One region of the Bacillus sp. LR_5 genome, then DNA from elsewhere that is predicted to be linked to it. Evidence: riboswitches for the same ligand, from Rfam matches in the RefSeq annotation. Region 1 holds a riboswitch; the other holds the start of a gene.
What was found. A riboswitch is a leader RNA that binds a small molecule or an ion and turns the genes downstream of it on or off. The one in region 1 is predicted to bind cobalamin.
Positions count from the first base shown of each region.

Region 1 (12,658 bases):
AAGACGGGGCTTTAGCCGAAATTCGCAATGAATCAATCGGGTTTGTGTTTCAAACTTTCCATTTGCTTCCGCGTCTCACCGCGCTGCAAAATGTCGAGCTGCCGATGATCTACAATAAAGTGAAGAAAAAAGAGAGAAGGCAACGGGCATATGAAGCGCTGGAAAAGGTCGGATTAAAAGACAGGGTCTCCTACAAACCGCCTAAGCTGTCCGGCGGCCAAAAGCAGCGGGTGGCGATAGCGAGGGCCCTTGTCAATCAGCCGAGGTTTATTTTAGCTGATGAACCGACCGGGGCCCTTGATACCAAATCAAGTGAACAAATTTTGTCACTGTTTTCTGAACTGCATCGGGAAGGCAAGACCATTATTATGATAACCCACGACCCGGACGTCGCCAAAAAAGCTGACAGAACCGTTTTTATCAGAGACGGAGAGCTGGTATTAGATGAGAGAGGGGATATCAGCCATGCTTGAACATATTCGAATCTCCTTTCAGTCCATTTTCTCTCATAAATTAAGATCCATTCTGACAATGCTCGGCGTGATTATCGGCATAGCGGCAATCATCGCGATTGTTTCAATGCTGAAGGGCCAAAGTGAGCAATTAAAGCAAAGTATGATCGGCATGGGAAACAACGCCATCAATGTTGTCTACCAACCGTCTGGCGGAGAAGAGGAGAGCGGCGGCCCTCAGGTGTCGTATGCGTCCGCGCCGCCTGTAGCGGAAGAAACAGTAAAGGCGATCAAATCAGATCCGATGGTCAAAGGATTATCCTTATATTACTTATCAGAAGGCGCGAGCGTTTTTCATTTAACTAACGTTTCGTATCCCCAAGTGTATGGAGTGGACGATGATTACTTCGACATGTTTCCAATCCGAATAACCGAAGGGAGAAAGCTGACAGAAAATGATTTAAACAGCACACACCAAGTGGTGATGATCAATGAAGCTGTCAGAGATGAACTGTTTCCGGACGGAGAAGCTCTGCATAAAAGCATTGAGATGAATGGTGTGCCGTTTAAGGTCGTCGGTGTTTTTAAAGAAAAAAATCAACAGGAAAGCATGTTTGAAGGCGACTACGCGAACCCGGTTTTGTACGTGCCGAAAAAAGTGTGGCCGCTTATTGAAGGGTTTGACGCGCCAACGCAGATTGCCGTGCAGGCTGATTCTTCTGAGCATATCCAAGAAGCGGGTGTAATGGCTGCAGATCTTTTAAATCAGGGACTGTCAGAAGCTGAGCTGGAAAAAGCAGAGTACAGTGTAATGGATCTTCAGGAGATCGCGCAGGAAGTGGAGTCCTTTAATCAGTCATTTGCATTGCTGCTTGGCGGAATCGCCAGTATTTCACTTTTGGTGGGCGGTATCGGCGTCATGAACATTATGCTCGTTTCCGTAACGGAGCGCACGAGGGAAATCGGAATTAAGAAAGCGCTCGGTGCTAAGCGGCGTGTGATTTTATTTCAATTTTTAACCGAGGCTGTCGTGCTGACAAGCATTGGCGGAATACTCGGTGTGCTGGCGGGCTTCGGCATCGCCAAGCTGCTGACGGTCATTTTTCCGATGCCTTTTATCGTCTCCATTCCAGCTGTTGTCGGAGCACTCATCTTTTCAATGGCAGTCGGCATTATCTTCGGCTTGCTTCCGTCTATCAAGGCTTCGAAGCTTCAGCCTGTAGACGCGCTTCGCTATGAATAAAAAGAACGCATCCAATTGGAATGCGTTCTTTTTTTAGCTGGGAAGAGCCGAGTTGCATTTGTCTAAAATCAAAAAAACGGCTGCGACAATCATTTCTTCTGTGGTGGACAGCCAAATGTCGCTGATCAATTGGTCTGTTGTATGAGCAGTCATCCACAAAAACAGCAGCTGTACGATGCCGGCAAGGAGAATGAATAGACGTTTTCCTGTCTTGAAAAATGTAAAGCTATGTATCATCAGCCTTTCAAATGGTTCAAAGCATAATCCGAGAACAAGAAATACCACGGCAAAAAGCAGGACATGAGCTGCTGAGCGGTAGCTCGTTCCCGCTAAAGAAAACAATATATAGATGACAGCAAAATAGGTCAACACCACTGCTGCTGCGGCTAGCAAGTACTTTATGGAGAGCCGCAATAAGCGTTTTGAAGGGTTTTGATGTTTCACTGGTTCAGCTCCTTATGAAGGCTTGCAGAGAACGAGTGCTCTCTGCAAGCCGCAAGTCTTTTATTTACTGCATTTCTTTTTCACTACTGGGTGCTTTTCTTTTGAAAGCACATCAGTAAAGTCTTTGCCCAAGTCAAGGTGCGCTTGAACAAATGTTTCAGGTAGCATGGCAAGCCATTGGTTTAAAGATACATCAGCATAATGGTCGTCTTTGAAGATTTCTAAAAAGACAAGCGGTTCATCCCCGATGTTTTCAACGTAATGACCCATTGCAAATGGTACATATCCGACATCACCGGCTTGGTAATTAAACGTTCTGGCATGGCCGTCAGATGCAAAAACGGTCATTCTAGCTTTACCGGAGATGTAGTATTGCCATTCGTGGGTATTTGGATGCCAGTGCAGTTCTCTCATGGCGCCGGGTTCTACTGTTACGAGCGCTGATGCGATGGTTTTAGACACTTTGAAGTTTGTCGAATCTGCAATGTATACTTTTCCTCCCTCAGATTCGATCGGCTCTTGTTCAAGAAGGCGGTAAGTAAATGGATAAGGCACTTCGCCATTCGGCCCTTCCACAATATCATCTTTTAAACTGCCAGGAAGTTGGTTTTCAAATATATATTTTTCTTTGCCAGGCAAATTGGCAATCTCTTCTTTTGTCACGCCGAAGTTCGCAGCAATGACTTCTTTTGGAGTGTGGGCAAGCCAATCTGTCAGCTGGAACGTGCTGTTTTCAGAGAATGATCCATCGTCAAACACGAGCAGGAACTCAGCTCCCTCATCCAGCGCTTGGATGGAGTGCGGCAGGCCTGACGGGAAGTACCAAAGGTCTCCTTCACCTACATCGTCAATAAAGCTGCGCCCTTTTTCATCTACAATTGTGACTCTTGCACTTCCGTAAATCATATAAGCCCATTCAGCTTCTTTATGCCAGTGAAGCTCGCGAATCGCGCCTGGCTTCAGCCGCATATTTACGGATGCAAGGTTTTCTGAAATCGGCAATTCACGTACTGTCACTTCACGGGCATATCCGCCTTTTTCTAATCGGTTATGAGTATCAGAGAACGAAAACTTCATATTGCTGACGGTGCCATGATCGGTTTCAGGCGGAACGAGCATATCAGGGTTTTGCCGGTCTCTTTCAATATTGCGCGGGATTTTTACCGTTGCTCCTTTGTCTCCTCTAATTGGCTGCGGAATGTCATTTTGTTTTTTCATGAAATGTTTCCTCCTTAAATTTAATGTGATAGCAGAAAGAGAAGGTGAAAGGCCTTTCGTTTTCCCTTCTGTTTTGTTAAGTGAAAAAAACCAGTGAAAAGTCAACTTCGATTGAAAAATTATTTTTTTGCATGATCTTTCAGTTCTGTCATTAGTTCTATTAGTTGATCAAACTTCTTTTCGAATCGGGTCAGCAGATACATTGCAATCAGCGCGGGAAACCCCAAATTGCCGATCTGTTTTACGACTTCCTCTATAAAAACCTGATCCATAGGAAAATACCTCCCTTCTTTTTCTGCAGTCATGTTTGTAAGTGAAGGAAAACCGATAAAACGTAAACTGCTGCAAAGTATTTTGGAAGACACTAGGCGGAAAGTAGTAGTTTACTTTTTTTTGCTTTCCTTCATTTAATTTAGTAGGGAGGCGGTTTGATGGACTATCAAAGTCTTTTACGGTCAAAATGTAAGGAGATAATGAAGCATCCCATCGTGAAGCATTTTTTGAGCAATCCTCAGCATTACCGTTTGTTCAAAAACGTAATGGAAAGCCCTAACGAAAAAGATGCAAAATCATTGGACGAGCTATTTAAGCAATTTTATAAAGAAATCCGCATCGTCAAGTATATGAATTCAATGATTCGCATCTTTTCTATTGATTTTGATAAGCGGGTTCGCAAAAACCAAAAACGGTATCCGCTGACGGTTGATCATCCGGAGGCGGGAGATCGGCTTCCTTCCGAAACAGGTAGCGATGCATTTGAAGAATTTTTAGACAGGCAGGATGATTTGAGCCAGCATGTACAGGATTACCAGCTCTACCAAGCGATCCAGAAGCTGACTGACAAACAAAAAAGTGTGCTGACGAAAGTCTATCTTCACGGTGCCACGATGCAGGAGATTGCAGATTCATTAGGGGAGTCCCGACAAAACATCTCCAACATTCATAAAAAGGGGCTGGAGAATATCAGAAAGCAGCTAGCGGCGCAAAAAAAGGGGGGAAAGTAAGCTGTGAACGGCCAGTTTGAACAAAAAAAGAAACAAAAAGACGAGACTTATGACATTGAGCACCTGATTGCATGCTTTTCACCGATGATCAGAAAAAAACTCAGCAATACGTCCTATCAAGAAAGAGAAGATTTAGAGCAAGAGCTGAAGATCAAAATGTTTGAAAAGGCTGATATGCTTTTGTGTCAGGATGTACCGGGGTTTTGGGAGTTTATTTTGTACATGATAGATGAGAACTCATAATATTTTCATATGAAAAAACATCAAAAGGGAGCGCTTGTTTGCTCCTTTTTTGCTGTTTTGATTTGCCAAGCTCCAATGTATTCAAAAATGTACCATAAATAAACGATATAATGATAAGATGAAAAAAACAGTGACAGAAAGGAACATAAAAGTGGAAAATGCGTCAATTTTAATCGTAGACGATGAGAAAGCGATTGTGGACATGATCAAACGCGTTCTCGAAAAAGAAGGTTATCGAAATATACTGGATGCGGCAAGCGCAGAAGAAGCGATTCCCGTTGTGAAGGCCAATAAGGTTGACTTGATTGTGCTGGATGTCATGATGGGCGGAATGTCCGGTTTTGAAGCCTGCACACTGATCAGAGAGTATTCAGACGCTCCGATTTTTTTCCTGACGGCAAGATCATCCGACGCGGACAAATTATCGGGCTTTGCGGTTGGAGCTGATGACTATATCACAAAACCATTTAATCCGCTGGAATTAGCGGCGCGGATCAGAGCGCATCTCAAGCGTACATATCAATCGAAAGAAACGAGTTCAAATCAAACCTACACATATGATTACTTTACTTTTTCTCCGCAAAATGCCGAGTTGATCGTAGGCGGGGAAGCCGTTGCCTGTTCAGCCCAGCTTCTGCAGCTTTTGCAGTATTTTTGTGAACACCCTAACGTGGTGCTTTCCAAAGATCAAATATATGAAAAAGTATGGGGCTATCCTTCCTACGGTGACAACAACACCGTCATGGTTCATATTCGCAAGCTTAGGGAGAAGATTGAGCGCGATCCGAGCAATCCGGAGTATATTGTAACCGTTCGAGGTCTCGGTTATCGTTTTATCCCAAATCCTGAAGGCAAGCGGTCATGAGGTTAAGATGGAAGTTTTTGTTTCACTTTTTCGGCCAGATGCTGATTGTGATCCTGCTGCTTACGGTTATGCTTGTTGCGTCGTTTTTCTATTTAGACGCTCGTTTTAGCGATGCGGAATCCAATTCAGGGCTGACGAAGGCAACGACCGACACACTTGAGGCATATCTCGATGTAAACGAAGACGGGACATGGGAAGTGGATAATTTCCTGAAGAAATCTGTTGATAAACAGCACGGCTGGATGCAAATCATTGATTCGGAAGGAAACACTGATTATTCCTACGGCGTGCCAAAAGACGTGCCGGGCACCTATACCAAGAAAGAGCTTTTGTCTATTTATAAAACCAAAAAGCTTCATAACTATAAACTGAATTATTGGGCCATCAATATTGAAGATAAGTCGTATCTTCTATTGTCCGGCTGGAAATCAAAAAGTGAACAGCTCCTGACTTCCGTTGAAAAGCGCGAACAAAAGATAGACTCACTAGCGCACTATAAGTCCAGTACCATCGACTATATTAAACGGAAAAAAGGCGCCATTTACCTGTTAGACAGCAATGGAAAGATTCTCGACAGCATCAACAGCACAAAAAGCGAAAGAAAAACGATGAACCAGCTGGAGCTGCTTAAATACAGCTCTAAGCCTTGGAACTATAAACGGGAAATTTCCGTTAAGATCCTCAATAAAGACAGATGGATGGTCGCTACGGTGCCGAACCCAGTCTATGTAACCGATCAGGAGTTTAACAAATCATTCCTGAAGGTTGTATTAAAAGCGATGTTTCTCGTGATGGCCGTTTTGTTCATGTATATCATTTGGATGACCGTTTGGTATATGTTCCGATTCGGGCTGCCGATTTTTCACACGATTAGATGGCTGGTCAATCTGTCAAAAGGGAAGCTTGAGGAACCCAGAAACCGGGACGGCCGTCCTGTCAGCAAAAATAAAAAGGGAAAAATCAAACAGCCGTACCGCTTCTTCGGTGAGATATTTGAATCAATGGATCAGCTGACTGAAACGCTGAGAAGGGATAAAAGAAACAGAGAAAAAATCCAGGCGACAAGGGAAGAATGGATTGCCGGTTTGTCACATGACTTAAAAACACCGCTCAGCAGCATTTACGGCTACAGCATGATGCTCGAGTCGAAGCAGTATGACTGGTCGCCGGAAGAAGTGAAAGAAATGGGGCAGGTTGTCAGAGAAAAATCTGAATACATGTCCAAGCTGATTGAAGACTTAAATTTAACGTATCGCCTGAAAAATGATGCTCTTCCTATTGAGAGAAAGCTCACTAGCCTAATCCCGTTTTTTAAAAATGTCATTGAGGATTTTAAGAAAAATCCGTTTTCTGAAGGGTATGATATCTCGTTTGTATCCAAAGAAGAGCATATTGAATTTGCCCTTGATGAAGCGTGGTTCAGGCGCATATTAGAAAACCTCCTTGGGAATGCCGTGAAGCACAACGACAAAGGAACAGAGATTCAAGTCATTCTGGAGCAAACAAAAAATCATATATCTTTAAAGGTGAAGGACAATGGGAAAGGAATGGATGAAGAAACGATTACCCATTTGTTTAACCGTTACTACAGAGGGACGAACACAAAAGATTCAACTGCCGGAACGGGTCTCGGGCTCGCGATTGCCAAGGAGCTTGTCCATCTGCATAACGGAACGATACATGTGAACAGCAGAATGAACATTGGAACGGTCATTACCATCCTTTTTAAAAAACATTAAACATCAAGTGGTTTGGACACCTCTTTGCCGGGAATAACAATATATAGACTGAAGCTAAAGAGGTGTAACACATGGATGCAGTATTGGAAGCAGACACTCGGGCAGTGATTGGAGAAGGCCCGTTATGGGATGAAGAGAACGGCCGCTTATATTGGGTTGATATCCTGGGGAGCGAGCTCCATATCTTTGACCCTGAAGAAAAAATCAACCGATCAATCAAATTCAAATCCTTTGTGACGGCGCTTGCGAAATATTCAAAGGATGAACTGATTATGACGATGAAGGACGGGTTTTACCTGTATCATCTTCGGGATGACAGCTTGGAAAAAATTAAACAGCCGAAGGACATGCATGAGAGCCTGAGATTTAATGATGCTAAATGTGACCCGTACGGAAGGCTTTGGGCGGGGACGACGAGCATGGAAGGCGAGCAAAAACAGGCGTCGCTGTACCGTTTGAATCTAGACGGCAGTCTTGTCAAAATCAAGGATCAAGTCTCCACCTCAAACGGTTTGGATTGGGACCGCGAGCGGAATTTGATGTATTACATCGATACGCCGACGCAGGAGATTGTGCGTTACAGCTATGATCCTCAAAGCGGAGATGTTTCGAATCCAGAACCTGTCTATCGTTTTGATCAGTCGGACGGATTGCCGGACGGCATGACAATTGACCAAAATGGCATGCTGTGGGTGGCGCTGTTTGGCGGCAGCCGCGTTGTTCACATTGACCCGTTTCAGAAAAAAGAAATCAATTCAATCAGCGTGCCGGCTAAATATGTCACGTGCTGCGCGTTCGGCGGCAGAGACTTAAAAACTCTTTACATTACAACGGCAACAGAACAAATGACAGAAAAAGAGAGATACGAGCAGCCTCACGCTGGAGGATTGTTTTCAGCACAACTGGAAACAGGCGGATATCAGCCGGTACCATTTGCTGGAGACGTATAAAAAAAACGCATCCGAAACACGGATGCGTTTTTTTATACTACAGAGAACGGATAATGCCGCCTTCCACACGCTGTGCCGTGCCGTTAATGGCGGATGCGGCGTCAGACGCGAGGAATACGATTGTGTTGGCGACTTCTTCTGCTGTCGCGTATCGCTGAATAAGTGAGGTTGGCTCATTGACCTTGAAATAGTCTTTGATAAATGTATCTGTATCCTGGCCGGCTGCTTGTGCGGCGCCTTCCATATAGGATGCCACACCCTCTGTCCAAGTAGGTCCCGGGAGCACTGAGTTGACCGTCACATTTGTGCCTTTTGTCATTTCAGCCATTCCTCTTGAAAGGCTGATCAGCGCCGTTTTTGTCATTGAGTATGGAATCATCGTTGGCAGCGGTTTGACGCCTGCTTCACTTGCAATATTTAAAATGCGGCCGCTGTTTTTGGCAAGCATTTTTGGAAGGAAGTGACGGCTTGTCCGAACGGCGCTCATCACGTTCACTTCGAAATATTGATTCCACTCTTCATCTGTCACATCGGCGAAGTCTTTTACCTCGAAGAAACCAAGGTTGTTGACAAGGATATCGATATCACCGATTTCATTTACTTTTTCGATAAAAGCCGCTGCTTCATCTGTTTTTGACAAATCGGCAGCAGCACCGTGCACTGTTCCATAGCCAGAAAGCTCTTCAATGGTGCGATCGACAGTCTCCTGTTTGCGTCCGTTGACAATGACTGCCGCACCCTCTTGCAGAAAGCTTTTTGCGGCGGCTTTCCCGATACCGGACGTCGAGCCGGTGATTAAGACGAGTTTGTCTTTTAGCTGTAAATCCATAAGAATCATTCCTTTTGATTGATGATGGTATTAAGTATACAAGATCAAATTTAGTGTTTACGAGGATTTTGCTCCCATACACAATATGGGAAAAAGTCATTCAGGACACATATACAAGCCTGTCAGTCATATAGTATAATTACTCCGAAAAAAGGATACGAATGTCAAATAGGTGCCGGTCCGTTAACAACAGTCGGCTTAAAAGGGAAACCGGTAAAAGCCGGTGCGGTCCCGCCACTGTAATTGGCCAAGCGCCAAGAGCCAGGATACCTGCCTGTTTGATCAGCACGAATTCTGCGAGGACAGATGATGTGTAAACAATAGGCTTTTTTGTGTTGTTTACAGCATCTTTACCGTCGTAGAGATGCTTTTTTAGTTCGTTTAGGAGGAAAAGATTATGAAAAAACGAGCCGGGATATGGACTGCGCTCCTGCTGGCTGCTGTTATGCTGGCAGGCTGCGGCAATCCTGCGGATCAGAAGGATTCAAAGGCAAAACAAAAAACAGAAGCGTTCCCTGTCACTATTGATGATGCGTCAAACCAAGATGTAACCATCAAAAAAGAGCCAAAAAAGATTGTTTCATTAATGCCGAGCAACACAGAAATTACATACGCACTCGGCCTTGGTGACAAAGTGGTCGGTGTCACCACAAACGATACCTATCCAAAGGAAGTCAAAAAGGTTGAGAAAGTCGGAGATATGAATGTAAACGTTGAAAAAGTCATTTCTCTAAAACCAGATCTCGTTCTGGCCCATGAGTCTTCCATGTCAGCATCAGCAGATGCCATCAAACAGCTGAAGGACGCGGGCATTACAGTGCTGACTGTCAATGATGCACAATCATTCTCCGAGGTGTACAAATCAATCGAAATGATCGGAGAAGCTGGCGGGGCGGAGAAAAAAGCTGATCAGCTCGTGAAACGCATGAAATCAGATCTAAAGGATATTAAAGAAAAAGTGAAAACCATTTCAAAAGACGAGGAGAAAAGCGTATTTATCGAGGTTTCTCCTGATCCTGACATTTATACAACCGGAAAAGATACGTTTATGAATGAAATGCTGAATGTCATCCATGCTAAAAACGCAGCTGCGGATCAGACAGGATGGGTGCAAATGACAGACGAGGCGATCGTAAAACTCAATCCTGATGCAATTGTTACAACGGACGGTGTGAAAGCGAAAGCTGTGGAAAAACGCGATGGCTGGAGCGAAATCAATGCTGTGAAACATCATCGTGTATATGATGTGGACCCTGATCTTGTGACACGTTCCGGTCCCCGTCTGATCGAAGGGGTCGAAGAACTTGCGGAAAGCATTTACCCGGATACGTTTAAGGAATAATCGTTATGCCGCATATATCATTGGTTTCTCATTTTTAGCCGTGAGCATCATCTTAGGAATTTCTTGCGGCAGCCTGCATATTCCTATTCCCGCTGTTTTTCGTGTCTTTTGGCATCAAGGTTTCGGCGGCTCTATCGGTTCTGATGATCCGATGTACACTAATATTATGATGAATATCAGACTGCCGAGAGTTGTGCTGGCCGCCCTTGTGGGGGCGGCTCTTTCTATTGCAGGGGCCGCTTTTCAAGGATTATTGAAAAATCCACTTGCTGATCCCTATACGCTAGGTGTGTCATCCGGTGCTTCAGTCGGAGCTGTTGTGACTCTGTTCTTAGGTCTGCACCTTCCTGTCATCGGAGAGTTTACACTCCCGGTTGTGAGTGTTGCCGCGGCACTTGCCACGATGGCGGCGGTCCTTTTCTTCAGCCGCCTCGTTCATGCTTCGATGTCTGTTTCCACCCTCATTTTGACCGGTGTCATCACTAACTCTTTTTTGGGCGCATTTATTTCTCTTATCATCGCCTTGACAGGAGACAACCTGCTTCCGATTGTGCATTGGCTGCTTGGCAGCGTCTCAATGAGGGGCTGGAGCTATGTTATTTTGTTTCTCCCGTTTTTTCTTTTGGGAATCACTTTATTGATTATAAACGGAAGGGAACTGAACGTGATGACATATGGAGAAGATAAAGCAAAGCTTCTTGGAGTCAGCGTTCAGCAGAGGAAGATGATGATTTTAATAGCCGGATCTCTTTTGACGGGAAGCGCTGTGGCAGTATCGGGTACGATTGGCTTTGTCGGCCTTGTGATTCCGCATATCACAAGGCTTTTGTGGGGAACCGACCATCGGCATTTACTGCCGCTGTCCGCCTTGCTCGGGGCAGGATTTCTCGTTTTAGCCGACCTGCTTTCCAGAACCATCATTGAGCCGATTGAACTGCCGATCGGGATCATTACGTCCTTGGCGGGAGCGCCTGTGTTCGCTCTTATTTTAATTCGGCAGCACCGCGGGGGGAGAAGCTTATGATGAAGGCAGAAGGGCTGTCGGGAGGATACGGCGACAGCCGCCTAATTAACAATATCAGCTTAACCGTGGAGAAGGGAGAATTTCTCGGAATTCTTGGCCCTAATGGAAGCGGAAAAACCACGCTTTTGCACTTGCTGACAGGTACGCTGCCGGCCAAGGAAGGCAGCGTTTATCTGGCCGGAAAACTGCTGGCGGACTATAAACCGAAGGAACTGGCGCAAATCATGGCCGTCCTGCCGCAAAAAACGGATCAAGCCTTCACCTTTACCGTCGAAGAAACTGTAGCCTTTGGCAGATATCCATTCCAAACGGGGCTGTTCAGACAGCAGACTGAAAAGGATGAAGCCATTGTACAGGAAGCAATGGAGCAAACAGGAGTGGCCAATTTTGCGCAAAGGCCGATTCGCGAACTAAGCGGAGGGGAACAGCAGCGGGTGTATTTGGCACAAGCTTTGGCGCAGCAGCCGCGTATTTTATTTTTGGACGAGCCGACTAATTTTCTCGATCTGGCTTATCAAAAAGACCTGCTTGATCTGATCAAACGCCTGACGAGAGAAAGCGGATTGGCAGCTGTCAGCGTTTTTCATGATCTGAACACCGCAAGCCTGTACTGTGATGGGCTCATGTTTATGAAAAACGGTACCGCCGGGCCTAAGCAAAAACCGGAATATGCTGTTACAGAACAAAGCATAAAGGCGGTGTACGATACAGATGTCACCGCCTTGGTTCATCAAAGCTCACCTAAACCGATGATTGTGATTCAGCCTGAAAAAGATAGCGTGAAGCGGCAGTCTATCCCATTTGAAGCATTGCTCCAAGCGGGGCGTGATGACATTCTTCTGCAAACGGAAATCCCGCTTCGAACATTGTCCTCCACGCCTATCGGTGCAGGGTTTTCGTGGAGCAGGACGCTGATCCATAAACGGCTGCCAGATCAGCCAGATCCGATAGAAGGACTTACGGCCTGTCTTTCAGAAAGCGGTTTTCAACTGCAGGAGACGTGTGCGATGGCTTCTTCAGAAAGACTTGACCGTTTCGTGTATCGAACATATGAAGACGGAGAGTTATCCGTTTTCATATGCGTTCAGACCGGCTTTTCGATTTGGATTTTGATTAACGGCTATGCGGCAGATCAATTCTTCATCAAAGCTCTTATGGCTGCCGAAGCAGAACGGACGAAAGTGCTGGGAGACGGAGGAGGCACAGGTGATATTCTCATCGCCGCGACTCAAACTCAGCAATCAGAAAACATAGAACAGCGGCTGAACCAATTGATAAAGAAAGGGACAGCTGAATGTATAAAAG
Region 1 covers NZ_JAVAXX010000160.1:1,336-13,993, forward strand. Annotated here, with positions in the region: gene RAC86_RS24495 (ABC transporter ATP-binding protein) at 1-473, shown strand, start outside; gene RAC86_RS24500 (ABC transporter permease) at 466-1,695, shown strand; gene rsiO (acid stress-sensitive anti sigma factor RsiO) at 1,729-2,139, opposite strand; gene oxdC (oxalate decarboxylase) at 2,200-3,357, opposite strand; gene RAC86_RS24515 (YvrJ family protein) at 3,477-3,629, opposite strand; gene sigO (RNA polymerase sigma factor SigO) at 3,831-4,361, shown strand; gene rsoA (sigma-O factor regulator RsoA) at 4,365-4,604, shown strand; gene yvrH (two-component system response regulator YvrH) at 4,756-5,469, shown strand; gene yvrG (two-component system sensor histidine kinase YvrG) at 5,466-7,208, shown strand; gene RAC86_RS24540 (SMP-30/gluconolactonase/LRE family protein) at 7,280-8,158, shown strand; gene RAC86_RS24545 (SDR family NAD(P)-dependent oxidoreductase) at 8,196-8,987, opposite strand; cobalamin riboswitch at 9,141-9,279, shown strand; gene RAC86_RS24550 (ABC transporter substrate-binding protein) at 9,385-10,329, shown strand; gene RAC86_RS24555 (FecCD family ABC transporter permease) at 10,292-11,353, shown strand; gene RAC86_RS24560 (ABC transporter ATP-binding protein) at 11,353-12,658, shown strand, end outside.

Region 2 (17,137 bases), on a different contig from region 1:
TTAACGAGACAAACGAGCTTTGGATCTCCTTATTTTTCGCCAAATGGATTCTTCAGCCTGAAAAACAAGGAGGATTCCATTATCCGTCTCCCAATTAAAAACAAACCAAAAGAGGCGAATAATCCAAATGAGCCAAAAACAGACTCCACTAAAACTTAATACCTTTCAAGGTATATCTATTGTTGCAAATACGATGCTTGGGGCCGGTCTTTTAACATTGCCGCGAGCGCTGACCAGTAAGGCTAATACTCCTGACGGCTGGATCGTGCTGATATTAGAAGGTATCATTTTTATCTTTTTTATTTATTTAAACACGCTCATTCAGAAGAAACATCAATACCCCTCTCTGTTTGAGTATTTGCAGGAAGGGCTTGGTAAATGGATCGGTAGCATTCTCGGCCTTTTGGTCAGCTGCTATTTTATCGGAGTGGCCAGCTTTGAAACCAGGGCAATGGCTGAAATGGTAAAGTTTTTCCTGCTGGAGAGGACGCCGATTCAGATCATTATTTTAACGTTTATATGCTGTGGCATCTATTTAATTGTTGGGGGGTTAAGTGATGTATCGCGGCTGTTTCCCTTTTATTTAATGATAACGATTATTATTTTGCTTGTTGTATTTGGGATCAGTTTTAAAATTTTTGACATCAATAATTTGCGCCCTGTTTTAGGTGAGGGCCTTGGACCCGTTGCAAACTCCCTTACTGTCGTTTCCATCTCTTTTTTAGGAATGGAAGTGATGCTGTTTCTTCCTGAACATATGAAGAAAAAGAAATACACATTCAGATACGCGGCTGTCGGCTTTTCGATCCCGATTATTTTATATATCCTGACGTATATCATCGTTGTTGGGGCTTTGACCGCTCCTGAGGTAAAAACGCTGATCTGGCCGACGATTTCTCTCTTTCAGTCCTTTGAGCTCAAAGGAATATTCATTGAAAGGTTTGAATCGTTTTTACTGGTCGTCTGGATCATTCAATTTTTTACAACTTTTGTCATTTACGGGTATTTTGCCGCTAACGGGCTGAAGAAGACGTTTGGATTATCGACTAAAAAAAGCATGGTGATCATCGGTGCGGCTGTCTATTATTTTTCTTTATGGCCGGACGACTCTAATCAGGTCATGATGTACAGCGATTATCTCGGATACATTTTCGTCTGCCTGTTTCTGCTTCCCTTCATTCTCTTTTTCATTGTAGCTCTCAAAAGGAGGATTACAGCAAAATGAAAATCCGGATTTTATGTATGTTCATATGCACCCTATTACTGGCCGGATGCTGGGACAGCCGGAATATTGAGGAATTAAGCTTGGTGATCGGAGTAGGTCTAGACAAGCCTGATGATAAAAATTTAGAACTGACACAGCAGATTCTCGTCCCGAAAAAAATCAGCTCCAAGGAAGGCTCTTCATCTGACCCGACACAGCTTGCTATCACAAAGGGGGAAACTGTCCATCAAATGATGAGAACATCTGCATTAAAGCATAACCCTACGTTTTCACAGCATTTGCGTCTCATTCTGCTTTCCAAGAGCGTGATTGCGGATCATATTGGAATGGACGCGATCATTAACCAGTTTGTCAGAGACAACGGAACAAGGAGGAGTTCGTACGTCTTTGTCACCGATGGCAGAACTAAGGATATATTTAAAATGAATGATCAAGGCGAGCCCGCATCCAATGTAATTTATGATCTGACAGAGAATAATGCGGTAACGATCAGAATGATGGAACCTGTTACATTGGGGGAGATCTCAGAACACTTGACCTCTGACGATTCGTTCCTCATCCCTCATGTCGGTAAGGAAAACGGCAAACTCGCAATAAACGGTGCTGCTATCATCAAAAATAAATTATGGAACCGGAATTTAACACCGGTTGAGGTTCAAAATATCAACTTATTTACAGGCACTGTCGAGGGAGGGGTCATTGATATGAGGCATAATGGCAATCTTTTTTCTTATGAAGTGTACTCCAGCAATCGCAAGATCAAGACAGACTACAAGGACGGAACGTTCAAATTCACCGTCACACGCAATATTGAAGGCCGTTTATCAGAGGACTGGAATCCGAGTGAAGATTCATTTAAGGATTCATATATCAAAGATATTGAAAAGACAGTCGAAAAACGATTACACAAAACAGTAACAGCATTTATTACAGGCAAACTGCAGAAAGATATCAAAGCAGATGTCACCGGGCTGGGAAACGAGGTCAGAATTCATTATCCTCAAAAGTGGAAAAAGATTGCAAGAAAATGGGATGATGATTATTTCAGCAATGCGGAAATAGACTACCGGGTCAATGTGGTTGTCAGAGACTTCGGGACGAAAGGCGCAAACAAATAGCAGACGCCTATTTTACGAGGTGATTTCGGTGTGCGTACACCGCCGCCTGCGTCCGGTCACTGACATCCAGTTTTGATAAAATATTGGTGATATGGGTTTTGACTGTTTTAATGGTGATAAACAGTTCCTCGCCTATTTCTTTGTTTGTTTTTCCTTCTGCGATCAGGCAGAGAATTTCGAGCTCCCGTTTCGTAAGTGATTCATGCGGGAGCGCGTTTTCACCTGTGTGGCGCAGCCGGGATAATACTTTTCCCGCCACTTTTGATTCGAGCTTTGGCTCTCCCTTGCTTGCGGCGCGGATGGCATCGGCGATTTCCGCAGCTTTTGAGGTTTTCAATAGATAGCTGAGCGCACCAGCTTCAATGACCGGATACACTTTGTCATCATCAATGAAGCTTGTGAGCACTATAATTTTCGGATCTGGAAGCTCCCGGCAAATTTGCTTTGTGGCTTCAATGCCATCCATGCCCTCCATGACAAGATCCATTAAAATGACATCTGGCGACAGTTCCACAGCAAGCCGCACGCCTTCGCTGCCGTCAGACGCTTCGCCGATGACTTCAATATCGGGCTGTGCCTCCAAAAAAGCCGCGAGCCCCATTCTGACCATTTCATGATCATCAATCAATAATACTCGAATCACGTTCGTTCTCTCCTTTTTCTTCCGGGAAAATCGGAACCTTCACTTCGATCTGTGTGCCTTTTCCTTCTACTGAAATCACTTCGGCGACCCCGCCGATTTCGCTTGCACGTTCTTTCATAGAGTTCAAGCCGTATGAGGATGCTTTCACCTGATCATTTTTAAAGCCTTTTCCATTATCAATCACCTTTAGCCGGAGCTGATTGTTCTTTACGCCCAGAATCACGGATACTTTTGAGGCTTTTGAATGTCTAAATACATTCGAAAGGGCCTCCTGAACGATTCTGAACAAATGATCTTCCATCCCCTTAGATATCGGCGTGTCCTGAATATCCCACTCAATATCAAGCGGCTGTTTCTTCCGGAACTCGTCCAAAAGCTCCGTAAGCCCCTCTTTCAGTCCTTTTCCTTCAAGGGTAACAGGCCTTAAATGGAGCAGCAGCGCCCTCATTTCATTTTGGGCTTCACCTGCCATATGCTCGACCAGCTGGATCCGCTTGACCGTTTTATCATCAGCATCCTTGACATGTTCCAACACAGCTGATGTCATCATTGATATTGCAAAGAGCTGTTGGCTGACTGCATCATGAAGATCTCTTGCCAATCGCTGGCGTTCTTCTGAGATGACTGACTTCTTCATTTGCGCCTGCCATTCCGCACGTTCATTTGAAAGTTTTTGCAAGGAAGCGACTTGAAGCTCCACGCGCTTCGCCATTTCATTCAGCTGATCGGCGGCCAGGCCGATTTCATCATCTCCAAGCGGGGGTATTCGATAAGCGAAATTACCGTTTTCAAAGATTAAAATCGATTCGACTAATGTATCAACCCTTGTCTTCAGCCGGTTGCCGTACATATACCCTGAGGCAAAACCAACCGTCACACTGATCAGAAGCAATATCAGGATAAACGGAATTCCGAACCAGCTTGATGACAGCAAAACAAGCGGATCGAGCCGATAATAAAACATCATAAAGGAAATCAAACAGGCAAAAAGGAGCAGGCTGATTCCCGTTGTCATGCGGATGGCGCGCCACTGAAGGCTGGCAAGCAGTTTTTTTCTCATACGTACTTCACATCCACATCACCGATAAATAAGGAAACGGACACTTTGACACGGCGCTTTGACTCGCTGAAATCGGAGGACGCGGCATATACCTTCGTGCTTAATCCGCTTTTCTTCGAGCCAATCAGATTGATATCTCCGATAAAAACAGCCGAGCTGACAGCCACTTCAAGGTCTGATGGCACATAAATATCAACGTTTCCAATGACTCCGCTAATGACGATTGTACTTTCTCCCTCGGGAATCATCGCTTTAGACAAGTCGATTTTGATATCACCGATAAAACCAGAGACATTTAAATCATTCAGGTCAAACGGCTGCTTCATCATTTGCAGCTCTCCGATAAAAAAGCTGCGCATGTCAGGATGTTTCTCATCTTTTGGCGGCTCATGCCGTTCTTTTTTAGTGAGATCGATCCGTTTTTCATTCGATTCAAATATTGGCTTTCCTTTGACAAGCCTGTAGCCGGCGTAAATCAGAAATGCGGCAAACGCATAGCCGAATAAATTAAAGGTGATGCTGAAGAGGTTTTTCAAGAATAGAAATGCGGCAAAGATGTACATGACGGAACCGAGCCAATCACGGGAATATCTTTTCAAGAAATAGCCGGCAATCAGAAAAAAGAGCGGCCAAAACAGCAGATCGCCTATTCCGATAATTTGCAAAAACATGCTGATGCCGAATAAAGCAATGATAAATCCGAGAAGCTGTTTTTTTGTCATTCCTGGTGTCCGCCTCCTTTCTTCTGCCTGGTGCTACCGTATCGTTAGATCCCCGCTGTCCGTTTTGATATCGATTTGATACTGGCCGTTTCCTTGCAAGCCTGTGATTTGATGATGTTCTTTATGTGCTGTATCAGCAAATGAATACGGCGAACTAACCTCTCCGCTCGTTGATTTTGCGTTGACTGTAAAGCTGCCATTTTGGGGAAGGCTCAAATCCGCATCACCGCTTGTCAGTGTGACAGATAAAGGACCCGTTACCTTTTTCGATGCAGCATCTAGGTTTCCTGAAGTCATCCTTACATCAAGAGAGCCTGATACATCAGCCAGATTTGCGTCTCCTGAAGCTAAGTCAATGCCGGTTGTTTTGGAGATGGTGTTTGAAATGGTAACATCTCCGGATGACCCCTTTACTTTCAGATCTTTAAGGCGGACGTCCGTCACTCTCATATTTCCGCTCGCAGATACTGCGTTCAGCCCGGAAAGCACAAGATGATGATTCCCGTCCACTGACACGTCACCACTTGAGGTTCGCACCGTCAGATGCCCTTTATACTCATATGGAATCCGGACAATAAGGGAAGAGCGATTAAACCCATTCAAAAATTGAAATTCTTTTTCCTTTGTGGTCAGCTCCAGTTTTCTTCTGTTTTCAGTAACAAATAACTTTCCTGAGTCTCCTGAAATGCCTGCCGATATGTCATTTCGCTCTTCTGCTATGATCTGGACATCCTTGTTATCTGACTCAATGACTACGCTGTCGATGTCTCGCGGCGATGCGCTGGCTGAATCGGCTTCTGTGCCGTTTACGAAACCCAAGCCTGCAGCAAACACGTCTTTTACGACGACGGCGAAAAATATAAGAATACCGGCAGTGATCAACAGTTTGCCCAGCATTTTTTTCATTCGATTTCATCCTTCTCATTCATTCTATTATAAAGGAAAAGCCTGTGAATTGATACGTGCGGAAGGGAAGGACTTGACCGCAAATCCTTCCCCGTTCCGCTTATTCATTTGCTGCATGTGATGTCTGATCTGTTTTTTGCAGTGAGAGCGCCCGCATTTTTTCAATCTCCGCTTCCACATCGTCTGCAAATTCTTTGCGCGTGAGTTCTGTGCCGGCTTCCGCTGACTTTGAATAATTCGCGCGGATTTCCATTTCTTCAATACGGTTTTCAATACGCAAAAATTCACGATACGCGCTTTCGCTGTCAATTTTGTCAAATGTCGTATTCATATGCTCTTTTGCTTTCGCGGCATTTGCCCGGGCAATCAGCGCCTGCTTTTTATCCTTTACGTCCTGTAGCTTTGTTTCAAGTGCAGCCAGCTGTTCTTTCAGATCAGCCAGCTGACTGTTCGCTTGTTCATAGGACGCTTTATGTTCAGCTGCCTTCCCTTCTAAATACTTCATTTCAGTCAGCGCCTTTTTCGCCAGCTCTTCTTCGCCTGCGTCAAATGCGAGCTGTGCCTGATTTTGGCGTTTTCCAGCCATTTCAGCTGCTTCTTCATATTTTTTCTTAAATTGATAGGCAATCGTGTGCTGTTTCACAATTGTTTGTTTTGCTTTTGCAATGTCGCTTTCCATATCACGGACATATTGATTCAGCATTACCTTTGGGTTCTCCATTTTATCAAGACCTTCATGAACTGACGCAACAAACATGTCTCTCATTCTTTTTAATACCATACCTGATTCCTCCTAATATGCTGATATTATTTTTTCTTCAAAAATTCTTCCCATTCGTCATCAAAGTGAGATTGGTAGGCAGCCGAAGCCGGTTCAGGATCAAAAGATGACACACCGTTATCAGCTGATCCGTTTTTCATGAGCTTCCAGCCGTAATACACCATAGCGGCCGCCAGCGCAATTCCGACGACAAACGGAAGTGAACAGATGAGCATGATCGCTCCGATACCGCCCAAGATGATTCCTGTGATCGTTTTTCCTGCGGCAAATCTTTTCATTCCTGCGTATGTCATCAAGCTCCCTATGGCGAGCGGGATGATAAAGCCGAAGCTTCCTCCTCCAAAAAAGACGGAGATCCCAAATACAATTAATAAGAATCCGCCTATTGTTTTCTTGTTTATCTTCATGCAGATCCTCCTTTCGTTTTCCTTGTCTTCATCTTAAACAAATTGGCATTTGCGCAAAACGAATCAGAGATTGATTTTTATATAAGACCGGAGTCGTATCTTGTGCCGGACCTATGGACACAAAAAACACCATGCACGAGGCATGGCGTTTAAGATTGTTGACAAAATTCTAAAACGGTTTATAGTTTTAGGATTTTGTCATCCTTTCAGCGTGATTGAAAACCCTTAAAGTTTAGGAAAGGCGAGCATCGGAGCACAGCGAATGTTGGAATTCGTGAGCACCGAAGCGCAGGCTTGACAATGAATGCGAGGGTTTGTCTACACGCTGAAACACCATGCACGAGGCATGGCGTTTCAAAACCCTTTACAGATGAACACTTGCTTCCCTTTCTTTGATCAGGTCGGATCGTTCTGCTTTAGCCAGCTTTGTGAACAGCAAAATGCCAATACCCGCAATAATTTCGACAACCCCTCCGACAGCGATCACAGTTCCTGAGCCAAAAGCGTTTGCAGCATACCCGCAAATGACAGCTCCGGCAGGTATGGAAATATTAGAGATCATATGTATAACGGCATAGACCTGCGGCTGATCCTCACTATCCACAGAGGTCTGGATAATCGTGTACTCTGGAACATTAACAGCACTGACTGCGGCGCCAAAGGTAAACGCAGCGAGAAAGACGAGCGGCAAAAAGGTATTCATACCGGTAATAAAGAAAGCGAATCCTTCAATAATGCCGGCAGTTACGAATAACAGGCCGTATCTGTTTACTTTGACTTTCGCCAGCACAAATCCCAATAAAAATGCGCCTGCGGCGGTGGTGGCCTTTAAAAGCGAGTAAACGATCGGCTGGCCGTTTAAATCCTCCGCAACGTAAACTGCTGAGAGCGCTTCCCAAGGGGCTGCCGCGAAATTCATAAAGATACAATAAATGGCGAGTGGATATAAAATTTGATGTCTTCTCACGAGCGTAAAACCGCGTTTCAGTCTGCCGATATATGTGCCTCTCTGCGTAACAACAGCAGACTCTGATTGGGATTCAACCGCAGTGTACTTAATAAAAAGGACGAGAAAACCAGAAACCAAATAGAGAACAAGTGCGATAAGCATTGTATAAGAAGGGCTGATAAATGTAAGAAAAGCGCCGCATAACGTGACAGCTCCGAGCCGGACAATTTGAGCGGAGGATTGCAGCACGGCGTTTGCTTTTTGAATGCCCTGTTCATTTACGATTTGGGGAATTAAAGCTATGGAGGCGGGATTGTAGGCAGCCCCTGTAGCAGAATGGACAATCATAAGTGTCATGACAAACCACAGCGGAGAGAAGCCCGCAAAATGACAAAGAGGAATAATCAAGACAATCGCAGCCCTTGTCAGATCTGAAAAGTACATCCAAAATTTCAGCGTATTTTGTTTCATGAAAGGACCCGTCACAGGCGCCAGCACAGCTTCCGGCAAAAAAGTAACAGCAATCAATAAAGCAGTGCCGATCGCACCTTTGCCGTCATAAATTAAAAACCATAATATCGAATTAAATGCGAACATATCGCCGGATATCTTGACTATTCTTGAGAAAAAAAGATAATTGAAATTTCTCTTCCAGATGCTATCACTTTCAATTAAATTCACCATCTATCAGAGCCCCCCACTGCCTATTTTTTACATCTATTTGTTACAATATCTCATTTTCCCACTTTTCAGTCAATAATTCATAAGGTTCATTTTTTGTCGTAAAATGGGAGATTGACAGAATGAAAAACAAAAAAGCCGGCATGTAGAGAACACGCCGGCTTTCATTTTCTTTTTTTATGATTCGCTGCTGTTTTAGTCCCGAAACACAATAGCACTTCTTTCATATTCCACGTCGTCAATGCCGCTTCTCACATTCACAACCCGTGCGGCAGCAAAGAAATAATCGGAAAGACGATTGAGATAACGCAGCACTGTTTCATGAATCTCCTCCGATTTCATCAGTGCCACCACTCGGCGTTCCGCCCGCCTTGTTATGGTACGCGCCGCATGGAGAAGCGAAGCACCCTTCGAGCCACCTGGAAGAATAAATTTCTTTAGTTCCGGCGCTTCTGATGTATAGGCATCAATGCGCGTTTCTAAAAAGGAAACGGATTCTTCCGTTAGTTTATAGTCTTTTCTTTCTGTGACGATTGCCAGATCGCCTCCGCAGTCAAACAGCTCATGCTGGATGATCAGCAGCTCGGCTGTCAAATCTTCAAAGCCGGGCTGCCCGGAAAGCTCTGCCAAAGCTAGCCCGACAAAGCTATTCAGCTCGTCAATCGTGCCGTAACTTTCAACGCGGAGGCTGTCCTTGTCCGTTCTGCCTCCGACTAAGCCCGTTTGTCCCTTATCGCCTGTTTTGGTATATAGTTTCATACATGAGTCTCCTTTACAGACTTATTCAAACAGCTCTGCCGCCTCTTTTACACATTCAGCTGTCCCTTTCTGTATTAATTGATTCAGCCGCTGTTCTGTGTTTTGAGATTGCTGAGTTTGTGTCGCGGCGATGAGAATATCCCCCTCTGTCAGTCCGTCTCCGAGCACTTTCACCCGTTCGGCTTCGGCGGTCATTAGGGCTTTGACGAAGAATTGATCCGCCGCATAGCCGTTGATCAAAATCCAGATCGAAAAGCCGGTCATGACGCATATGAAAACGGATAACTCTCCATCTTTATACGTTCGATTCACAAAACGGTCAAGCCTTCCCGGAGAAGCCATCGCACAAGTTTCGGGCAGATGAAAACCGTTTTCTAATAGGCAGGCCGTAAGCCCCTCTACAGGATCTGCCTGAACTGGCAGCCGTTTATGGATCAGCGTCCTGCTCCATGAGAACCCTGCACCGATAGGCGCTGAGGACAATGTACGAAGCGGGATTTCCGTTTGCAGTAGAATGTCATCGCTCCCCGCCTGGAGCAATGTTTCAAATGGGATAGGCCGCTGCTTTACGCTGTCTTTTTCAGGCTGAATCACAACCATCGGTTTAGGTGAGCTGTGATGAACCAAAGCGGTGACATCTGTATCGTACACCGCCTTTATGTGATGTTCTGAGACAGCATATTCCGGTTTTTGCTTAGGCCCGGCTGTACCGTTTTTCATAAACAAGAGCTCATCACAGTACAGGCTCGCGGTGTTCATATCATGAAAAACGCTGACAGCTGCCAATCCGCTATCTCTTGTCAGGCGTTTGATGAGATCAAGCAGTTCTTTTTGATAAGCCAAATCGAGAAAATTTGTCGGCTCGTCCAGAAATAAAATACGCGGCTGCTGCGCCAAAGCTTGGGCCAAATATACCCGCTGCTGTTCTCCTCCGCTTAGATCGCGGATCGATTTTTCCGCAAAAGCGGCCACTCCAGTTTGCTTCATTGCTTCCTGTACAATGGCTTCATCCTTTTCAGTATGCTGCCTGAATAGCCCTGTTTGGAATGGATATCTGCCGAAGGCTACCGTTTCTTTGACGGTAAAGGTAAAGGCTTGATCCGTTTTTTGCGGCAGGACGGCCATAATTTGCGCCAGTTCCTTCGGTTTATAGTCAGCCAGCGGTTTGCCAGCCAGATCAACGCTGCCTTCCTTGGCCGGCAGCGTACCTGTCAGCAAGTGCAAAAGCGTGGTTTTTCCGCTCCCATTAGGGCCGAGAATGCCGAGAAATTCACCCTTCTCCACTGTTAAGCTGACATTGTTGATCAGCCTGCTATCCCCGTATCCTCCCGACAGCCCTTCTGCCTTTATCATAAGCTTCTCCCCCCGCGGTGCTGCCGAATTAAAATAAGAGCGAAAACAGGCGCCCCCGCCAAGGACGTAATGATCCCAATCGGCAGTTCAATCGGCTCAATGATCGTTCTGGAAAGCAGATCGGCTAAAACGAGAAAACCTGCTCCGAGCAAGGCGGACAGCGGCAGTAAATGCCGATGGTCAGTTCCCCACAAAAGCCTTGTGATATGCGGAATCACAAGGCCGACAAAGCCGATCGTGCCGGATACAGCCACAGCGCTTCCCGTCAAAAGAGAGCCGGCGATCAAAATCAGCATTTTTCTCTGCTGGACACTGACTCCGAGAAGCTTTGCTTTGTCTTCTCCATAGGTCATCACGTTCAGCTCTCTTCCGTTTATGATCAGTAAAATCGTTCCTAAAAGAAAAAACGGCAGAAACAGAATAACATAGCTCCATCCCCTCATTGAGACGCTGCCAAGCAGCCAGTGCACAATTGGCAACAGGTTGTCGCCTGTCAGGGCAATGATAAGAGAAATAAATGCGCCCAAAAATGAGTTGATGATGACACCGGTCAAAATGAGGGTGGAGACAGACATTGAAGCATGAACGAGGCGGCTGAAGGAAAGGACCGCCGCAATCGTGACAAGTGCCGCGGCTACACTCACAACCGGGAGTGTAAACCCTCCGACGACAGGAAGCTGCAAGCCAAAAAACAAGGTCAACACCGCTCCAACTGAAGCACCGGATGAAACGCCGAGTGTGTAGGGATCAGCAAGAGGATTTTTCAACAGTCCTTGAAAAGCGGCCCCTGCGATAGAAAGAGCCGCCCCCACAAGGGCGGCCAGCACAACTCTCGGCAGTCTAATATTCATCATAATATTTGTGTACATCGGGTCATCAGAGCCGATAGAGCCACCGAAGCCTTCATGCCAAAAGACACGAAAGATAGCGGGGATAGGAATTTGCAGGCTGCCGCAAGATATTCCTAAGATGATGCTCGCAACTAAAAATGAGAAACCGATGATATATGCGGCATAACGATTATTCCTTAAACGTATCCGGGTAGATGCTTTCCGCAAGTTCTTCGACCCCTTCGATCAGACGGGGGCCGGAACGTGTCACGAGATCAGGATTTACATCATACACACGATGATGTTTCACAGCATTGATTTCGCTCCAGCCATCGCGTTTTTCCACTGCTTTCGCTTTTACTCCGTCTGTTGTAATGATAGCATCAGGATTGAGTTTTACGATCGCCTCGTCTGTCATTTGCACCCAGCCTGTTTGGGCCGCTGCTGCGTTTTTAGCATGGATGACATTCAGCATTTCATTCATAAACGTGTCTTTTCCGGTTGTGTAAATGTCAGGATCAGGAGAAACCTCGATAAATACGCTTTTCTCCTCTTTTTTTGAAATGTTTTTTGCTTTTTCTTTAATATCCTGCAAATCTGATTTCATGCGTTTTACGAGCTGATCGGCTTTTTTCTCTACCCCGGCAGCTTCTCCGATCATTTCGATTGATTTGTACACCTCGGAAAATGATTGTGCATCATTGACAGTCAGTACAGTAATGCCCGCGTCCTTCAGCTGTTTGATGGCATCCGCTGACGCTGACATGGAAGACTCATGGGCAAGAACGAGATCCGGCTTTAGAGAAATGACTTTCTCAACGTTTACATTCATGTCTCCGACCTTCTCAACCTTTTTGACTTCCTTTGGATATGTATCGTTCGTGGTGACACCGACCACTTTGTCACCGAGTCCGAGAGCGTATGTGATTTCTGTGTTGCTCGGCATTAATGAAACAATCTTTTTCGGCTCCTTTTTGATGGTCACATCTTGATTTGACGCATCATCAATGGTGACAGGGAACACTTCTGTCTTTTGTTTTGCCTTGGAATCCTTCTGATCCGCAGTATTGCCGCAGCCTGCCATCATAACGGCAGCCAGCAGAAGTGCAGTCCATATTCCGGCTAGTTTTTTCATAACCTTTCCTCCTAAGTGAACTAAAAAAAGCATCTCTACGATGGTAAAGATGCTGTAAACAACACAAAAAAGCCTATTGTTTACACATCATCTGTCCTCGCAGACTTCGTGCTGATCAAATAGGCAGGTATCCTGGCTTTTGACGCTATGGCCAATTACAGTGGCGGGACCGCACCGGCTTTTACCGGTTTCCCTATTAAGCCGGCTGTTGTTCACGGACCGGCACCTATTTGACATTCGTATCCTTTTTTCGGAGTAATTATACTATATGACTGACAGGCTTGTATATGCGCCCTGAATGACTTTTCCCCCGGTATATGTATGGAAGCAAAATCCTCGTAAACACTAATTTTGTTCTTGTATACTTAATACCATCATCTATAAAAAGGAATGATTCTTATGGATTTAAAGCTAAAAGACAAACTCGTCTTAATCACCGGCTCGACTTCCGGCATCGGGAAAGCCGCAGCAAAAAGCTTTCTGCAAGAGGGAGCGGCAGTGATTGTCAACGGGCGCAAACAGGAGACTGTCGATCGCACGATTGAAGAGCTTTCTGGATACGGAACGGTGCACGGCGTGGCAGCCGATTTGTCAAAAATAGATGAAGCAGCGGCTTTTATTGAAAAAGTAAATGAAATCGGTGATATCGATATCCTTGTCAACAACCTTGGCTTCTTCGAGGTAAAAGACTTTGCCGATGTGACAGATGAGGAGTGGACTCAATATTTTGAAGTGAACGTGATGAGCGCGGTTCGGACAAGCCGTCACTTCCTTCCAAAAATGCTTGCCAAAAACAGCGGCCGCATTTTAAATATCGCAAGTGAAGCAGGCATCAAACCGCTTCCAACAATGATTCCATACTCCATGACAAAAACGGCGCTGATCAGCCTTTCAAGAGGGATGGCTGAAATGACGAAAGGCACGAATGTGACAGTCAACTCAGTGCTTCCGGGACCTACTTGGACAGAGGGCGTGGCATCCTATATGGAAGGTGCCGCAAAAGCAGCCGGCCAGGATACAGATACATTCATCAAAGACTATTTTAAAGTTAATGAGCCGACTTCTCTTATTCAGCGATACGCGACAGCAGAAGAAGTCGCCAACACGATCGTATTCCTCGCATCTGACGCCGCATCCGCCATCAACGGCACGGCACAGCGTGTGGAAGGCGGCATTATCCGTTCTCTGTAATATACAAAAAACGCATCCGTGTTTCGGATGCGTTTTTTTATACATCTCCAGCGAATGGAACCGGCTGATAGCCGCCTGTTTCCAATTTTGCTGAAAACAATCCTCCCGCGTGAGGCTGCTCGTATCTTTCTGTTTCTGTCATTTGTTCCGTTGCCGTTGTGATGTAGAGGGTTTTTAAGTCTCTGCCTCCGAACGCGCAGCACGTGACATATTTAGCCGGCACGCTGATTGAATCGATTTCTTTTTTCTGAAACGGGTCAATGTGTACCACGCGGCTGCCGCCAAACAGCGCCACCCACAGCATGCCATTTTGGTCGATTGTCATGCCGTCCGGCAATCCTTCTGATTGATCAAAACGATAGACGGGTTCTGGATTTGAGACATCTCCGCTTTCAGGATCATACCTGTAGCGCACAATTTCCTGTGTCGGCGTGTCGATGTAATACATCAAATTCCGCTCGCGATCCCAATCCAAACCGTTCGAGGTGGAGACTTGATCTTTCATTTTGATAAGTCTGCCGTCTGGATCCAAACGGTATAACGAAGCCTGTTTTTGTTCGCCTTCCATGCTCGTCGTCCCCGCCCAAAGTCTTCCATACGGGTCACATTTCGCGTCATTAAAACGCAGGCTCTCATCCATATCCTTCGGCTGTTTGATCTTTTCCAAGCTGTCATCCTGAACATGATACAGGTAGAACCCGTCCTTCATCGTCATAATCAGCTCATCCTTTGTATATTTCGCAAGCGCGGTCACAAAGGACTTGAATTTGATCGACCGGTTGATTTTTTCTTCAGGATCGAAGATGTGGAGCTCGCTCCCTAAGATATCGACCCAATATAAGCGGCCGTTTTCTTCATCCCATAACGGGCCTTCACCAATCACTGCCCGAGTGTCTGCTTCCAATACTGCGTCCATGTGTTACACCTCTTTAGCTTCAGTCTATATATTGTTATTCCCGGCAAAAAGGTGTCCAAACCACATGTTTATTGTTTTTTGAAAAGGATGGTAATGACCGTTCCAATGTTCATTCTGCTGTTTACATGAATCGTCCCGTTATGCAGATGGACAAGCTCCTTGGCAATGGCGAGCCCGAGGCCCGTTCCGGCAGATGGATCTTTTGTGTTCGTCCCTCTGTAGTAACGGTTAAATAAATGGGTAATCGTTTCTTCATCCATTCCTTTCCCATTGTCCTTAACCTTCAACGAAATATGATTTTTTGTTTGTTCCAGAATGACCTGAATTTCTGTTCCTTTGTCGTTGTGCTTTACGGCATTCCCAAGCAGATTTTCTAATATGCGCCTGAACCATGCTTCATCAAGCGCAAATTCAATATGCTCTTCTTTGGATACAAAGGAGATATCATACCCTTCAGAAAACGGGTTTTTCTTGAAATCCTCAATGACATTTTTAAAAAACGGGATCAGGTTTGTGAGCTTTCTCTCAATTGGAAGAGCATCATTTTTCAGCCGATACGTTAAATTTAAGTCTTCAATCAGCTTGGACATGTATTCGGATTTTTCTCTGACAACCTGTCCCATTTCTTTCACTTCTTCCGGCGACCAATCATACTGCTTCGACTCAAGCATCATGCTGTAACCGTAAATACTGCTGAGCGGTGTTTTTAAGTCATGCGACAAACCGGCAATCCATTCTTCTCTTGTCGCCTGGATTTTTTCTCTGTTTCTTTTATCCCGTCTCAGCGTTTCAGTCAGCTGATCCATTGATTCAAATATCTCACCGAAGAAGCGGTACGGCTGTTTGATTTTGCCCTTTTTGTTTTTGCTGACAGGAAGGCCTTTCCGGTTTTTCGGTTCCTCAAGCTTCCCTTTTGATAGATTGACCAGCCATTTAATCGTGTGAAAAATCGGCAGCCCGAATCGGAACATATACCAAACGGTCATCCAAATGATATACAGGAACAGAACACCCATAATCAGGAACATCGCCTTTAGCACAACCTTCAGAAACGATTTGTTAAACTCCTGATCGGTTACATAGACAGGGTTCGGCACGGTAGCGACCATCCATCTGTCTTTATTGAGGATCTTAACGGAAATTTCCCGTTTATAGTTCCAAGGTTTAGAGCTGTATTTAAGCAGCTCCAGCTGGTTCATCGTTTTTCTTTCACTTTTTGTGCTGTTAATGCTGTCGAGAATGTTTCCATTGCTGTCTAATAGGTAAATGGCGCCTTTTTCCCGCTTAATATAGTCGATGGTACTGGACTGATAATGTGCTAGAGAATCTATCTTTTGTTCGCGCTTTTCAACGGAAGTCAACAGCTGTTCGCTCTTTGATTTCCAGCCGGACAATAGAAGATACGACTTATCTTCAATATTGATGGCCCAATAATTCAGCTTATAGTTATTAAGCTTTTTGGTTTTATAAATAGACAAGAGCTCTTTCTTGGTATAGGTGCCGGGCACGTCTTTCGGCACGCTGTAGGAATAATCGGTTTTCCCATCGGAATCAATGATTTGCATCCAGCCATGCTGTTTATCGACAGATTTCTTCAGAAAATTATCGACTTCCCATGTCCCGTTTTCGTTTACATCGAGATATGCCTCAAGTGTGTCGGTGGTTGCCTTTGTCAGCCCAGAATTCGATTCCGCATCGCTAAATCGAGCGTCTAAATAGAAAAATGAAGCGACAAGCATAACCGTAAGCAGCAGGATCACAATCAGCATCTGCCCAAAAAAGTGAAACAAAAACTTCCATCTTAATCTCATGACCGCTTGCCTTCAGGATTCGGGATAAAACGGTAGCCGAGACCGCGAACGGTTACGATATACTCCGGATTGCTCGGATCACGCTCAATTTTTTCCCGAAGCTTGCGAATATGAACCATAACGGTGTTGTTGTCGCCGTAAGAAGGATAGCCCCAAACTTTTTCATAAATTTGATCTTTGGAAAGCACCACATTGGGGTGTTCACAAAAATACTGCAAAAGCTGCAAAAGCTGGGCTGAACAAGCGACGGCTTCTCCGCCTACAATCAGCTCGGCATTTTGCGGAGAAAATGTAAAATAATCATATGTATAGGTTTGATTTGAATTCGTTTCTTTCGATTGATATGTCCGCTTGAGGTGCGCCCTGATCCGCGCCGCTAATTCCAGTGGATTAAATGGTTTTGTGATATAGTCATCAGCCCCAACCGCAAAGCCGGACAATTTATCCGCGTCGGATGATCTTGCCGTCAGGAAAAAAATCGGAGCGTCTGAATACTCTCTGATCAGCGTGCAGGCTTCAAAACCGGACATTCCGCCCATCATGACATCGAGCACGATCAAATCAACCTTATTGGCCTTCACAACTGGAATCGCTTCTTCTGCGCTTGCCGCATCCAGTAAATTTCGATAACCTTCTTTTTCGAGAACGCG
Region 2 covers NZ_JAVAXX010000018.1:31,428-48,564, forward strand. Annotated here, with positions in the region: gene gerAA (spore germination receptor protein GerAA) at 1-159, shown strand, start outside; gene gerAB (spore germination receptor protein GerAB) at 128-1,225, shown strand; gene gerAC (spore germination receptor protein GerAC) at 1,222-2,343, shown strand; gene liaR (two-component system response regulator LiaR) at 2,351-2,986, opposite strand; gene liaS (two-component system sensor histidine kinase LiaS) at 2,964-4,046, opposite strand; gene liaF (LiaRS two-component regulatory system accessory protein LiaF) at 4,043-4,768, opposite strand; gene liaG (LiaG family protein) at 4,802-5,674, opposite strand; gene liaH (stress responsive protein LiaH) at 5,775-6,455, opposite strand; gene liaI (cell envelope stress-induced membrane anchor protein LiaI) at 6,482-6,862, opposite strand; gene RAC86_RS06455 (MFS transporter) at 7,227-8,495, opposite strand; gene RAC86_RS06460 (cob(I)yrinic acid a,c-diamide adenosyltransferase) at 8,688-9,251, opposite strand; gene RAC86_RS06465 (ABC transporter ATP-binding protein) at 9,273-10,601, opposite strand; gene RAC86_RS06470 (FecCD family ABC transporter permease) at 10,601-11,662, opposite strand; gene RAC86_RS06475 (ABC transporter substrate-binding protein) at 11,625-12,569, opposite strand; cobalamin riboswitch at 12,675-12,814, opposite strand; gene RAC86_RS06480 (SDR family NAD(P)-dependent oxidoreductase) at 12,969-13,760, shown strand; gene RAC86_RS06485 (SMP-30/gluconolactonase/LRE family protein) at 13,798-14,676, opposite strand; gene yvrG (two-component system sensor histidine kinase YvrG) at 14,745-16,487, opposite strand; gene yvrH (two-component system response regulator YvrH) at 16,484-17,137, opposite strand, start outside.
Region 2: linked by a shared signal. The riboswitch ahead of RAC86_RS06475 (ABC transporter substrate-binding protein) and the one ahead of RAC86_RS24550 (ABC transporter substrate-binding protein) in region 1 are both predicted to bind cobalamin.